DNA from 4 places in the Micromonospora sp. NPDC047812 genome. Region 4 is predicted to be linked to each of the others. Evidence: riboswitches for the same ligand, from Rfam matches in the RefSeq annotation. Region 4 holds a riboswitch; each other region holds the start of a gene.
The links. Region 4 has a riboswitch for cyclic di-AMP ahead of AB0883_RS13500 (NlpC/P60 family protein). Riboswitches for the same ligand answer to the same signal wherever they lie in the genome.

Region 1 (3,158 bases), on a different contig from region 4:
GCCCGCGTCCCCGGCCAGCCGCCTGCCGTCGCTGACCGGGCTGCGCTGGGTCGCCGCCCTGCTCGTCTTCGGGTTCCACGTCGCGACGATGGGCATCATCGCCGAGCCCGGCCAGAAGGCCGTCGTGGACTGGGCCTTCGCCCTCGGCCTGTCGGGCGTGCAGTTCTTCTTCATCCTCAGCGGCTTCGTGCTGGTCTGGTCGGCCCGACCCACCGACACCCGTCGGGCGTTCTGGCGGCGCCGGGTGGCCAAGATCTGGCCGAGCCACGTGGTGCTGTGGGCGGTGGCCCTGGCGGTCGCGGCCTGGTTCGCCGACCCCGTGGACCGGTTCGTCGCGGTGGAGAACCTGTTCCTCCTCCAGGCGTGGGACCCCCGGCCGGGCCACTTCTACAGCATCAACACCGTCAGCTGGTCGCTGTCCTGCGAGTTCTTCTTCTACCTCTGCCTGCCGTTGGCGCTGCCGCTGATCCGCCGGGCCCGGCCGTGGGCGCTGTGGGCCGTCGTGGTCGCGGTGCCGCTGCTCATCCTGGCGCTCTGGCCGGCCCAGGCGCTGGTGCCGGAGGAGAGCCGCTGGTGGTTCACCCAGATCTTCCCGCCGGTGCGGTCGCTGGAGTTCTGGATGGGCGTGGCCGCCGCCGAGCTGATGCGGCGCGGCCGGTGGCGTGGACCGGGCCTGCCGCTGGCCAGCCTGATCTTCGTGGCGACCTGGGTGGTCGCCGCGCAGTGGGTCCGCGCCGAGCTGTGGGCGGCGCTGCTCTCGGTGGCGTACATCCTGGTCATCGCCGCGGCGGCGGACGCGGACGTGCGCGGGCGGCGCTCGCCGTGGCGGTCCCGTCCGATGGTCTGGCTCGGTGAGGTCTCCTTCGCCTTCTACCTGGTGCACGTCCTGGTGATGATCACCGTTTTGCGGCTCACCGGCGACTGGGGCGTCGGCTTCACCGGCTGGTGGGGGCCGGCGGTGGTGCTCGGCTTCCTGCTGGTCAACCTGGCCCTGGCCGGCCTGTTGCACCGGGTCGTCGAGACGCCGATGATGCGGTTGCTCACCCCGCGCAGGCCGGCCCGGGCGATGCCGCGGGACGGGGGCGACGCCGGGACGCACTCCGGCGGCCCCGGGGCGACGCCGCCGGGGGAGCGGGGCAACGCCGTGCCGCGCCCCCGGGCCGCCGATCCGCGCGACGACCACCGACCGGCGTACGCCGACCAGCGCTGACCGCCCCGGCGACCGCAGTGCCCGCCGACGAAATCCCGACCGTTTCGGTGACGCCGGTCACCACGTCGGCGAACCGGTCATCCGGCGCGGCCCGGTCGATTCCCTCCGGCGTTTCGGCGCCGTTGTCCGCCACTCGTCCCGTTGTCACCCGCAGGTGCCCGCAGAAACGGTCGTCCCATTGAGTCGCGTCAGTGGCGAAGTGCCCGCAAAAATTGTCTCCCGATCAGGGTTTAGGCAGGTGGGACGGGGTTGGCAGGGCGCGGGCCGGCCAGTAATGTCGGCGCGTCCGGTGCGGTACCCGATCGCCAGAGGCGACGCCGCGCCGACCCGCCTAATCGTGCACGACGAACCGGGGACCCAGTGCTTGTTGGGGTGAATCCGTGGGCCGTGGGCCCGTGGTAGGGCGTTCTTCCCGCCCGAATCCGTCAGCTAACCCGGTCGGCGGTGTCGGAAGGAGTTCCATCCTCATGCCACACCCGTCCACCCCTCGGTCGTTCCGCCGTCTCCACGGCGCCGCGGTGCCCGCGCTCGTCCGCCCGCAGGTCACGAGCTGACCCACCGGTCACCGTCCGTCGCCCGGCATCCCGGGCGCATTCCCTGAGTGGCCCACCACCCGCCCGGACGCCCGTCCGCGCGGTCGGTCCGCCCTGCCCTCGGCGCGGACCGACGGTCGCTCACCCCCGAGCCCGTGGAGGAAACCGTGAAGCACCACCTCAAGCGACAGCTGCGTCGCCTCACGTCCGAGCGTCCGTACCAGTTGGCCGCCGCGTCCGCCGCGGCGCTCGTGCTGGCGTCGGGCACGGGCGCGCTGCTGGCCGGAGCCGACGAGGCCCCCGCCGCAGCGCAGGCCCCGGTGGCCGCGACCGAACTGCGGGACGACACCGCGGCCTCGCGCAGCCAGGCCAGGGTCGCGACCGCCCCGTCCAGCGCCGCCCCGGCCGCCTCCAGCGCCGCCCCGTCGGCCAGCGCCTCCAGCGCCGCCCCGGACCCGGACCTGACCCGCAAGCCGGAGCCGCCGAAGCCCCCGGCCGCCAAGACCCTGGACTACGACTACCAGGCCCAGACCACCTTCTACAACTGTGGTCCGGCGGCCGTCCGGCACGCCCTCAGCGCCGCCGGCATCGCGCGCAGCCAGGACGCCCTCGGTGCCCAGCTGGGTACCGACCAGATGGGCACCGACTCGGCCCAGGACACCACCCGCGTGCTGAACGCGGTGGTGAAGGGCGACCCGTACCGGACCCGGATGATCCCTGGTGGCGCGGCCACCCCGGCCCAGATGGACCGGCTCCAGGCCGACGTCGTCGCGGCCATCGCCGACGGGCGGGGCGTCGTGGTCAACGTCGCCGGCAGCGCCACGGACACCGACGGCGGCTGGCACTCCTTCCCCGGCGGCCACTACATCGCCGTGGTCGGCTACCAGGACGAGGGGCGGCTGGTGAAGATCGCCGACTCGGCGAACCCGGCGACCGCCTCGTACTGGATCAGCACCATCGCCCTGGCGAACTGGGCCGCCACCCGCGGCTACTCCGCCTGAGCGACACCGTCGGGCGTCGGCCTCCGGATTCCGGGGGCCGACGCCCGATGTCGTGTCCGGGTCACGGCCCTCGCCCACGGCGTCCGGTGGGTGGCACACTGCGCCCATGGTCGATGAATCGGGTGACCGGGACGGCCGGCGGGTGCTCCTGCTGCTGCACGGCATGGGTGCGACCGGCGACGTGTGGCTGCCCTGGGCGCCGCTGCTCGAGCGTCGGTGGACGGGACGGTGGCTGGCGCCGGACCTCGCCGGTCACGGCTGGTCGCCGCCGCTGCCGGAGTACTCGTTCCCGGGGCTGGCCGCGCGGATCGCCGCGGGGCTCGCTGCGGGGGACCGGCTCGTCGTGCTGGGGCACTCCCTCGGCGGGGTGGTCGGTCTGGCACTGGCCGCCCGCAGCGCCGGGCTGCCCGTCGA
Region 2 (3,158 bases), on a different contig from region 4:
CCCGGCATGCGCGACGATCGGGCGACCACCGACGCTGGGAGACGGCGTGCTCAGGCGAAGTTCCTTCAGCTACACCGTCCAGGCGCGCTGCTCCCTCGCGGAGGCCGCGGCGCTGCTCGCCGACCCCGCCCGGCAGGAGGACCTGCACCCGCTGATCGTCCGGGTCCGTCGGGTGCCGCCCCGTCCCGGTGCGCGCGCCAGCTACGCCATCACCGATCGGCTGGCCGCCGGGCCGGTGCGCCTGCCGATCACCTACCGCGCCGACGTCCTCGTCGACGATCCGGACGAGATCGTCACCGTGGCCCGCCAGTGGCCGGCCACCACGGTGCGCAACCACACCCGGCTGCGGGCGGAGCCCGACGGCGTGGTCCGCATCGAGGTCGAGATCACCCTCGCCGCGCCCGCGCCGCTCTTCGGCTACGCGTTCCGCCAGGCCCGCGCCGCCCACCTCGGGCTGGCCGCGCGCCTCGCCGCGGCCCTCGACACGAAGCCGCCGGGGACGCCGGCCGGCTGAGCGCGAAGCAGCCAGGTCCGGCCGGAGGCGACGGGCGCCGTCGCGCCCCGGCGGCCCCGCGACGGGCGGGGCGCCGGGGCGCGGGCGTCAGTAGACCGACAGGTGCACGTGGTTGGTGTGGTCGCTGGACGGGTCGCCGTTGGCTCCGCTGTACGACTTCCACCCGCTGCTCGGCAGCCAGATCTGCCGGTACCAGATCACGTAGAGCACGGCGAGCCGGTCGGCGTTGCGCACGAAGTACGCCGACAGGTTGTTGCCGTACGTCCGGTCGCCGCCCGTGGCGTCGCCGCCGAAGCCGCCCTTCTGGGCCGCGAAGTCGCAGGCCCGGCCCTTCGGGTGCTCGCCCGAGCCGCCGGGGCGGTAGCAGGAGACGTAGCGGGTGAAGCCCGCCGCCTTGGCCTGGTTGAGCGCGTGCAGGGTGCGCGGGGTGATGCAGCCGTTGGCGGGGGTGGGGTCGTTGACGCTGCACGACTCGCGCGGCCAGGAGCCGTCGGAGTTGCGTGGCGCCGCCTTCGCCGTCTTGCTCGACGTGCCGCCCGGCGAGGAGCCGCCGCGCGCGGACTGCTGCCGCTGCTGCTGCTCGCGGTTGGCGACCGTCAGCGCCCGTTCGGCCTGCTCCTTGCGCTTGGCCATCACGCTGACCTGCTTGCGCTGCTCCCGGATCTCGCCGTCCAGGGCCAGCTTGGTGCGGGTGGCCTCGTCCCGGGTCTCCTGGAGCTCGCGCAGGGCCCGGTCCTCCTTGGCGGCCACCGCGTCGAGGGCGGCGGCGCGGTCCATGAAGCCGTCCGGCGAGCTGCTGTTGAGCAGGGCGGACGCCACGCTGAGCCGGCCGGTGCGGTAGGCGGCCCCGGCGATCTCGCCGACCTTGGCGGTGCGCGCGGTCAGCTCGACCTCGGTGGTCTTGAGCTGCGCGGCGAGCTGCTGCTGCCGCTTGGCCGACGTGTCCAGGGCGCGCTTGGCGTCGAGATAGCCCTTGCTGGCGGCCTCCAGTTGGGCCCGCAGGGCGGGCGTGCCGCCCTCCTCGTCCTGGCCGGGAGCCGCGGCGAGCAGGCCGGCGCGGGTGGCGGCCGCCGCCGGGACGGCGGTGACCGGGGCCACCGCGGCGCCGAGAGCGAGCATCGTGGCGATCAGGGCCGCCGCGCGGGCGGCACGTCGTCGTACGGGTGCCATCACTGGCATACACGTGTCCTTCCGTCAGCCGCCGACCGGGTTAGCTGACGGGTTCGGGACGGAAGATCCCTACCGCTGACGCGGATGCACCCCACGAACTTGGTTCCCCGGTTCGCCCCGTCGGGCGATTAGGCGGCGGCCACCGCCGGCACCGGTGGGTGCCGCCTGGCGGAGGCCGAAGCCGAGCCTACCGGTGCCGGTGTGACTGGTGCACCGCAGGTGACGGACGGTGTGCGTCCACTAACAGTCAAATCCGGCATAAGGCCACAATACTCTCCCAGATTTAAGGTTGTCCTCATTACCACTCGACCGCCCCACAGGCCCCGGGCGACGCTCCCGGCTCGATCTGCAACGTGGCGTGCTCGATCTGGAAGTCGTCGTGCAGCGCGGCGCGGGCGGCGCCCAGCACCGCCCCGACCTCCGCGCCGGGGGCCATGGTCAGGTGCGCCGAGGCCACCTCCATCCCGGAAGTCAGCGTCCAGACGTGCAGGTCGTGCACCTCGGCGACGCCGGGCACGGCGGCCAGCCGGTCGTGCACCGCGGTGACCTGGAGGTGCTCCGGCGCGGCCTGCACCAGGATGCGCAGCGCGGCCCGCCCGAGCCGCCAGGTGCGCGGCAGGATGAACACGCCGATTCCGACCGCCACCAGCGGGTCCGCCCACCACCAGCCGGTGGTGACGATCAGTAGCGCCGCCCCGATCACCCCGAGTGACCCCAACAGGTCGCCGAGCACCTCCAGGTACGCGCCGTGGACGTTGATGCTCTCCTTCGCCCCGGAGCGCAGCAGCGCGAAGGCGCCGACGTTGGCGAGCAGGCCGAGCACGGCGACCACGAGCATCGGGCCGGCCAGCACCTCGGGCGGGTCGCCGAAGCGGCGCACCGCCTCGATCACGACGTAGACCGCGACCCCGGAGAGCAGCGCGGCGTTGGCCAGCGCGGCCAGCACCTCCAGCCGGTAGAGGCCGAAGGTGCGCTGCGGGTCGGCGCCCGCCCGGCGGGTGGCGGCGATCGCCGCGAGCGCCATGCCGATGCCGAGCACGTCGGTGAACATGTGCCCGGCGTCGCTCAGCAGGGCCAGTGAGCCGGTGCGGAAGGCCGCCACCGCCTCCACCACCATCAGGCCGACGAGCAGCCCGAACGCCGCCCAGAGCCGGCCCCGGTGGCGGTGCGCGGCGTTCGCCACCGACCCGTGATGATGGTCATGACCTGCGCCCACGCGCCCATCCTCCCTCTCGGGGTCCGGATTCGCGTTCAATTTATGCTGACATCGCTATGTATGCAAGTAACGGGTCCTCAGCCGATCGGGTCGACGGTGGTCAGCCGCTGGGTGGCCCGGGACAGCGCCACGTAGAGCGTCCGTACCCCCGACCCCGGGTCGGCCCGGATCTCGCTCGGGGCGACGAGGACGACCCCGTCGTACTCCATGCCCTTGGCCTCCAGGCTGGTCACCACCTGTAGGCGCGGCGCGCCGAGC
Region 3 (3,158 bases), 490 kb from region 4:
GCCCGGGTGACCAGGCCGTTCACGTGCGGAGCGAGGTGTGGGATGAGTCGTCCCGGATCGCCAGGAACCCAACCGGGCCCGGAGCGGACGCTCCCGGTGTCGACCACGGGTGGAGCCCCGGCCGACGCCGGCACCACGTTCACCGTCCCTGCGAGTCCCGAGCAGGCGCTCGCCGAGCTGCACGCCGGCAACCGGCGGTTCGTGACCGGCGCCCCGCGCCACCCCAACCAGGACGCCGGGCACCGCGCCGCGGTCGCCGACGGGCAGCACCCCTTCGCGGTGATCGTCGGCTGTTCCGACTCCCGGCTCGCCGCCGAGATCATCTTCGACCGTGGCCTCGGTGACCTCTTCGTGGTCCGCACCGCCGGGCACACCATCGGCCCCGAGGTGCTGGGCAGCGTGGAGTACGCCGTCACGGTCCTGGGCACGCCGCTGGTGGTGGTGCTCGGGCACGACTCCTGCGGGGCCGTCCAGGCGGCGCGTACGGCGGACGCCACCGGCACCCAGCCGGTCGGGCACCTGTGCGCCGTGGTGGACGCCGTGGTGCCGAGCCTGCGCCGGGCCGCCGCCGAGGGGGTGGACGACATCGACCGGATCGTCGACATCCACATCGCGCACACCGTCGAGGCGATGCTGGGCCGCTCCGCCGTGCTCGCCGCGGAGGTGGCCGCCGGCCGCTGCGGGGTGGTCGGCATGTCGTACCGGCTGACCGCCGGCGAGGTGCGGACGGTGGCCTCGGTGCCCGCCCGTGCGGCCGACGCGCCGGAGCCGGCGGCCAGCGCCGCGCTCGCCTGACCTCGCCCGCCGGCAGATCGTCGCGGCGGGCCCGCACGACGGCAGAGGGCCGCTCCCGCGTCCGGCGGGGGCGGCCCTCTGTGTGCGTGTGGTCCGGCTAGAGCAGTGACACGTGGACGTGGTCGGTGTGGTTCGACGGCCCGCTGTAGGACTTCCAGCCCGTCGCCGGGAACCAGATCTGTCGGTTCCAGATCACGTAGTAGATGCCGAGCCGGTCGGCGTTGCGGACCAGGAACGCGGTCAGGTTGTTGCCGTACATGTAGGTGTCGTCGTTGTGCCAGGGGGAGAAGCCGCTCCTCTGCAGCGACCAGTCGCAGGCCCGACCCTTCGGATGCTCGTACGGCCCGCCGGAGCGGTAACAGCCGACGAACCGGTTGAAGCCGGCCCGCTTGACCTCCTTGTACATGTGCAGCGTGCGCGCGGTGATGCAGCCGGAGGTGGTGGGGTCGTTCTCGGTGCAGGACAGGGGCTTCCAGTCGCCGTCGGCGGTACGACCCGGCGCCATCTTCGCCACCGGCGAGGTCGCCACCACCTTGCCGCTGGTCAGCCCCCTGCCGCCGACCAGCGCGAGCGCCTTCTCCGCCTCACGCTTGCCGCGCGCCATCTCGTTGGTGAGCTTCTGCTGCTCGCGGACCTCGGCGTCGAGCGCCAGCTTGGCCTGCTCGGCGCGGTCCTTGATCGCGTTCACCTCGGCCAGCTTCTTGGAGTTGACCAGGTTGAGCTCGTCGAGGGCGGCGGCGCGTTTGACGAACGAGTCGGGGCTGGTGGTGTCCAGCAGCATGGACACCGCGCCGATCCGCCCGGTGCGGTAGGACTGGGCGGCGATCTGGCTGACCTGGGGGGCCAGCGCGTCCAGCTCGGCCTGCGCCCGGTTGACCTCCAGGGCCAGTTCGAGCTGGCGTTCTTCCGATTTCTTCAGCTTCGCCTTGGCCTGCACGTAGGACCGGTTGCGGGCCTCGATGAGGTCGTCGAGCAGCTTGGGCTCGTCGTCCCCGTGCCCGGAGGGCTTGGGCGGGGTGGGCGCGGCCGCCGCCGGGAGCGGCCCGGCGAAGACCGCCAGGGCGGCGAGTACGGCCACCACGGGCGTCAACCAGCGGCGTAGGGGTGCCGTCACAGTTTTCCCTTCCGTCGACCGCCGACCGGGTTAGCTGACGGGTTCGGGGCGGAAGTGGCCCCTACCGCTGTCGCGGATTCACCCCACGTACCTGGGTCCCCGGTTCGCCTCGCGGCGATTGGGCGGCGGCACCGCAGGCGCCGCTGCGCGCCTTCGGCGGTGACCGGCAGCGAGGTTACCCGAGAACACTCCCGGGGATCTACGTCCCTAAGCCGACTAAATGCGTTATTTCGTAATGGCGGACGGTGAGCAGTGACGCGTTTATCAGGCCGTACGTCCTGTTCGGTCACGCTGAGGAGTGTCACCATGCGGTGTCCGTGCTCCTGTCCCGGTCGGGCCATCCGGCGGGAGCGGCGGACGGCGTGTCTGCGCGCGGCCCGCTGAGGGCCTCCAGCGCCTCGGACCGGTCGGCGGCCGGCCGGGGCGTCGGCGCGGGCGCGGCGCGGTCGGTGGCGTTCCCGCCGCGGCGGCCGGCCGTGGTCACCAGGGCCGCCAGCCCGGTGGTCAGTGGCACGGCGGCGATCAGGCCCAGGGTGGCGACCGCGCTGCGGACGATCTCCTGGGCGAGGAACTCGCTGGTGAGGAGTTGGGTCACCGCCCGCGAGTCGGCCGTCAGCAGGAGCAGCACCGGCAGGGAGGCGCCGGCGTACGCCAGCACGATGGTGTTCACCGTCGAGGCGATGTGCGCCCGGCCGACCCGGGTCGCCGCCCGGTAGAGCTGCGTCCGGGACAGCCCGGGGTTGGCGTGTGCCAGCTCGGTGACCGTGGCGGCCTGGGTCACCGTGACGTCGTCCAGCACGCCGAGGGAACCGATGATGATCCCGGCCAGCAGCAGCCCGTGCAGGTCGACGTCGGCCTGGTACATCGACAGCGTGGTGGCGTCCTCGGAGCCGAACCCGGTCAGGTGGGTCGCGGCGGTGGCGATCGTGCCGAGGACGCCGGTCAGCACCAGGCTGCCCAACGTGCCGAGCACGGCCACCGAGGTCTGCGCGGTCACGCCGTGGGTCAGGTAGAGCACCACGAACATGATCAGCGCGGCGCCGACGACCGCGACCAGCAGGGGCGGGCTCCCGGCGCCGATGCCCGGCAGCACGAAGGTCAGCAGGATGGCGAAGCTCGCCGCCAGGCCGGCCAGCGCGGCCAGCCCGCGCCACCGTCCGAAGGCGACGATGGCGGCCGCGAAGAGCGCCACCAGCCAGACCAGCGGCTTGCCGCGCTGGTGCTCGGCGATGTTGTAGGTGCTGGCCGT
Region 4 (3,158 bases):
GCCGCGCACGTTCGCGGCGACGGTGCCGGGGACGTTGTCGTGCCCGATGATGTGGTTGCGGTCCAGCGGGATGTTGTACGCCCGAGCCAGGTGGCGGACCAGCTTGGCGGAGGTGCGGTACATCGCCTCGGTGTACCAGGTGCCGTGCCCGGCGAAGCCCTCGTGCTCCAGGCCGATGGACTTGGAGTTCACGTACCAGTTGCCGGCGTGCCAGCCGACGTCCTTGGTCTTGATGTGCTGGGCGATGTGCCCGTCCACCGAGCGCAGGGTGTAGTGCCAGCCCACCCGCTTCGGGTCCTTGACCAGGTTGACGCTGGGACCGAAGTAGCCCTCGGTGTCGTGGATGACGATGTACTCGATCTTCTGCTGCGCGGGCCGGTTCCCCAGGTCGTGGTTGCCGTAGTCGCCGAGCGTGGGGCCGTACTGCTGGTAGGGGGCCGGGATCCACTCGCAGGAGATGTCGCTCGGGCACTCCAGCCCGTCGGGCCGGGTGAGCTTGCGCAGGCGCAGCCGGTCCAGCCAGGAGCGGTCCGGCTGGATCGCGCGGCCGGCCAGCGTGACCCGCTGTCCGTCGTCGGTCACCCGGCTGTCGCCCGTGGCGATGGTGGCGTACACCTCGTTGGCGAAGGCCGCCGCGGCGTCGGCGCTGTCCGCGCCGGAGTACCGGGCCACCGCGCCGTACCAGGCCGCCGGGTCGGTGTCGGCTCCGACCGGGGCGCCGATCTCCTTCTGGTACGCGGCCAGCAGCGCCGCGCCGCCCCGGATGTTCGCCGTGACGTCCGTCCGCAGCGCCTCCTCGCTGGCGCCGGTCAGACCGGCGGCGGCGTCGACGGTCCGGAGTGCGGCCTCGGCGGGCGGCGGGGTGGCCGGCGGCTCGTGGGCCTCGGCCAGGGACGGGCGGGAGTCGTCGCCGCGCGGGTCCTCGGTGCCCTCGTCGTGGTGCGTGCCGCCGGACATGGCGGCGACGTGCTCGGCGTCGGTGAGGTGCATCGGTCCGTAGCCGCCGCTGGTGCTCGGCGTTCCGGCGTTGGTGTCCCAGCGGGACTGCAGGTAGGAGACCCCGAGCAGGACGCTCTCCGGCACGCCGTACTCGGCCGCCGCGGCGGCGTACTGCTGCTGCCGGTCGTCCACCGGCGCTGCTGCGGCGGCGGATCCGGCGGCGGTGAGCGGCGTCGCCGCCATGGCGGCGGCCACGGCGGCGGCCAGCAGGACGCGTCTGCTCCTCGATGTCGCTGACAGGTGCATCAGACCCCCAGTTCGGACGGGCGAAGTTGGGGCCACCTTCGCCCCGCCCGCCGCCTCTGGTCAATACCTTTCCGTCAGACACTTTAAAAGGAAGGAAATCTTCGTCGTCCGGGTTGCGGATCCGTCCGGTCCCGGTGGGTACGGAGTGTCACCGCCCGCAGGGTTGCGGATCGATAACGGTCGTCTCTACTCTGGTCCTTCGTCGGCCGGTGACAATCCGTCCAACCAGGGCGGTGACGGTCCGACACCGCCGAGTCGCTCCCGAGCGAGCCGGGGACCCAGGTTCCCCGGGGTGAATCCGCGATCCTGCGGTAGGGCGCCCCTTCCCGCCCGAACCCGTCAGCTAACCCGGTAGGCGGTCCGGAAGAAGGAGTACGAAGCCCGGTGGCACACCATGCCCCGCGGCCACCGTCGACCCGGTCGGCCCTCGCCGACCCGGTGACGGCTGCGCCGCGCCCACGCTGGTACCGCTGCACCACCGCCCTCGCCGCCCTGGCCGCGTTCGCCGTCGTCCTGACCGGCGGCGCCACGGCGGCCCACGCCGAACCGACGGTCGCCGAGATCGAGCGGCAGATCGACGAGGACTGGAACAAGCTCGAACCGGTCATCGAACGGCACAACGCCACCCGACAGGGCCTGGCCGCCAGGCGGAAGCAGGCTGACGCGCTCGCCGCGCAGATCGGGCCGCTGGAGAAGCAGGTCGACCAGGCGATGGAGAAGGTGGGCGCGCTGGCCGCCCGCGCCTACAAGGGCGAGAACGTCTCCGCCGTCAACGCCCTGCTGGGCAGCCGATCACCGAGCGAGATGGTCGGGCAGCTCGAACTGCTCGACCGGTTCGCCCAGCACCAGCAGCAGGACGTGCGGCAGGTCGCCGAGCTGCGCGACCGGCTGGCCGCGAAGAAGGCGCCGCTGGACGAGATGGTCGTCCAGCTCAGCCGCACCGAGGCCCAGCTCGCGGCGAAGAAGAAGCAGATCAACGCCGAGATCGACCGGTTGCAGAAGCTGCGGCTGCGGATCTACGGCAACGGCGGCGGCGGGCCGCTGCGCCCCGCACCCTGCCCCGCCGGCTATCCCGGCGGCGCGGCCGGCACCGCCGTGAAGTTCGCCTGTGCGCAGATCGGCAAGCCCTACGTCTGGGGCGCCGAGGGGCCGAACTCGTACGACTGCTCCGGCCTGATGCTCGCCGCCTGGGCGAAGGCCGGGGTCTCGCTGCCGCACAACGCCGCGCAGCAGCGCCGGGCCACCGCGACCGTCAGCCGGGGCGAGCTGCGCCCGGGTGACCTCGTCTTCTACTACAGCGACCTGCACCACGTCGGCATGTACGTCGGCGGGGGCTGGGTGGTGCACGCCTCCCGTGCCGGGGTGCCGATCAAGATGAAGAAGGTCGACGACGGCCCGATCCACAGCTACGGCCGGCCCGGCTGAGCCGGCGGGACGGCCCCTCCCGACGCCTCCGGTGCGGGAAGGGGCCCGTCCCGGCCCGCTGCGTCCGGGTCAGCGGGTCGGCCAGGTGCGCCAGTGCTGCCAGGAACGGCTCGGGGTCGGCCCGCGCTGCCCCTGGTAGCGCGAGCCGTAGACGGCCGAGCCGTACGGGTGCTGCGCCGGCGACGAGAGCCGGAAGATGCAGAGTTGCCCGATCTTCATGCCCGGCCAGAGGGTGATCGGCAGGTTGGCCACGTTGGACAGTTCGAGGGTCACGTGACCGGAGAAGCCCGGGTCGATGAAGCCCGCCGTGGAGTGGGTGAGCAGGCCGAGCCGGCCCAGTGAGCTCTTTCCTTCGAGGCGGCCGGCGAGCTGGTCGCCGAGCGTGATCACCTCCAGCGTCGAGGCGAGCACGAACTCGCCCGGATGCAGCACGTACGGCTCGCCCTCCGGCACCTCGACCATCGACGTGAGGTCGTCCTGCTGCTGCG

Region 1: linked by a shared signal. The riboswitch ahead of AB0883_RS02880 (C39 family peptidase) and the one ahead of AB0883_RS13500 (NlpC/P60 family protein) in region 4 are both predicted to bind cyclic di-AMP.
Region 2: linked by a shared signal. The riboswitch ahead of AB0883_RS15480 (hypothetical protein) and the one ahead of AB0883_RS13500 (NlpC/P60 family protein) in region 4 are both predicted to bind cyclic di-AMP.
Region 3: linked by a shared signal. The riboswitch ahead of AB0883_RS11110 (hypothetical protein) and the one ahead of AB0883_RS13500 (NlpC/P60 family protein) in region 4 are both predicted to bind cyclic di-AMP.

What each region holds. Positions count from the first base shown of each region.
Region 1 covers NZ_JBEYRY010000001.1:633,809-636,966, forward strand. Annotated here, with positions in the region: gene AB0883_RS02875 (acyltransferase) at 1-1,210, shown strand, start outside; cyclic di-AMP (ydaO/yuaA leader) riboswitch at 1,529-1,669, shown strand; gene AB0883_RS02880 (C39 family peptidase) at 1,899-2,744, shown strand; gene AB0883_RS02885 (alpha/beta hydrolase) at 2,851-3,158, shown strand, end outside.
Region 2 covers NZ_JBEYRY010000003.1:106,289-109,446, forward strand. Annotated here, with positions in the region: gene AB0883_RS15475 (SRPBCC family protein) at 47-514, shown strand; gene AB0883_RS15480 (hypothetical protein) at 602-1,684, opposite strand; cyclic di-AMP (ydaO/yuaA leader) riboswitch at 1,698-1,829, opposite strand; gene AB0883_RS15485 (cation diffusion facilitator family transporter) at 1,983-2,900, opposite strand; gene AB0883_RS15490 (AAA family ATPase) at 2,978-3,158, opposite strand, start outside.
Region 3 covers NZ_JBEYRY010000002.1:727,380-730,537, reverse strand. Annotated here, with positions in the region: gene AB0883_RS11115 (carbonic anhydrase) at 43-795, shown strand; gene AB0883_RS11110 (hypothetical protein) at 893-1,909, opposite strand; cyclic di-AMP (ydaO/yuaA leader) riboswitch at 1,913-2,044, opposite strand; gene AB0883_RS11105 (YibE/F family protein) at 2,211-3,158, opposite strand, start outside.
Region 4 covers NZ_JBEYRY010000002.1:1,216,345-1,219,502, reverse strand. Annotated here, with positions in the region: gene AB0883_RS13505 (peptidoglycan recognition family protein) at 1-1,245, opposite strand, end outside; cyclic di-AMP (ydaO/yuaA leader) riboswitch at 1,484-1,617, shown strand; gene AB0883_RS13500 (NlpC/P60 family protein) at 1,630-2,670, shown strand; gene dcd (dCTP deaminase) at 2,740-3,158, opposite strand, start outside.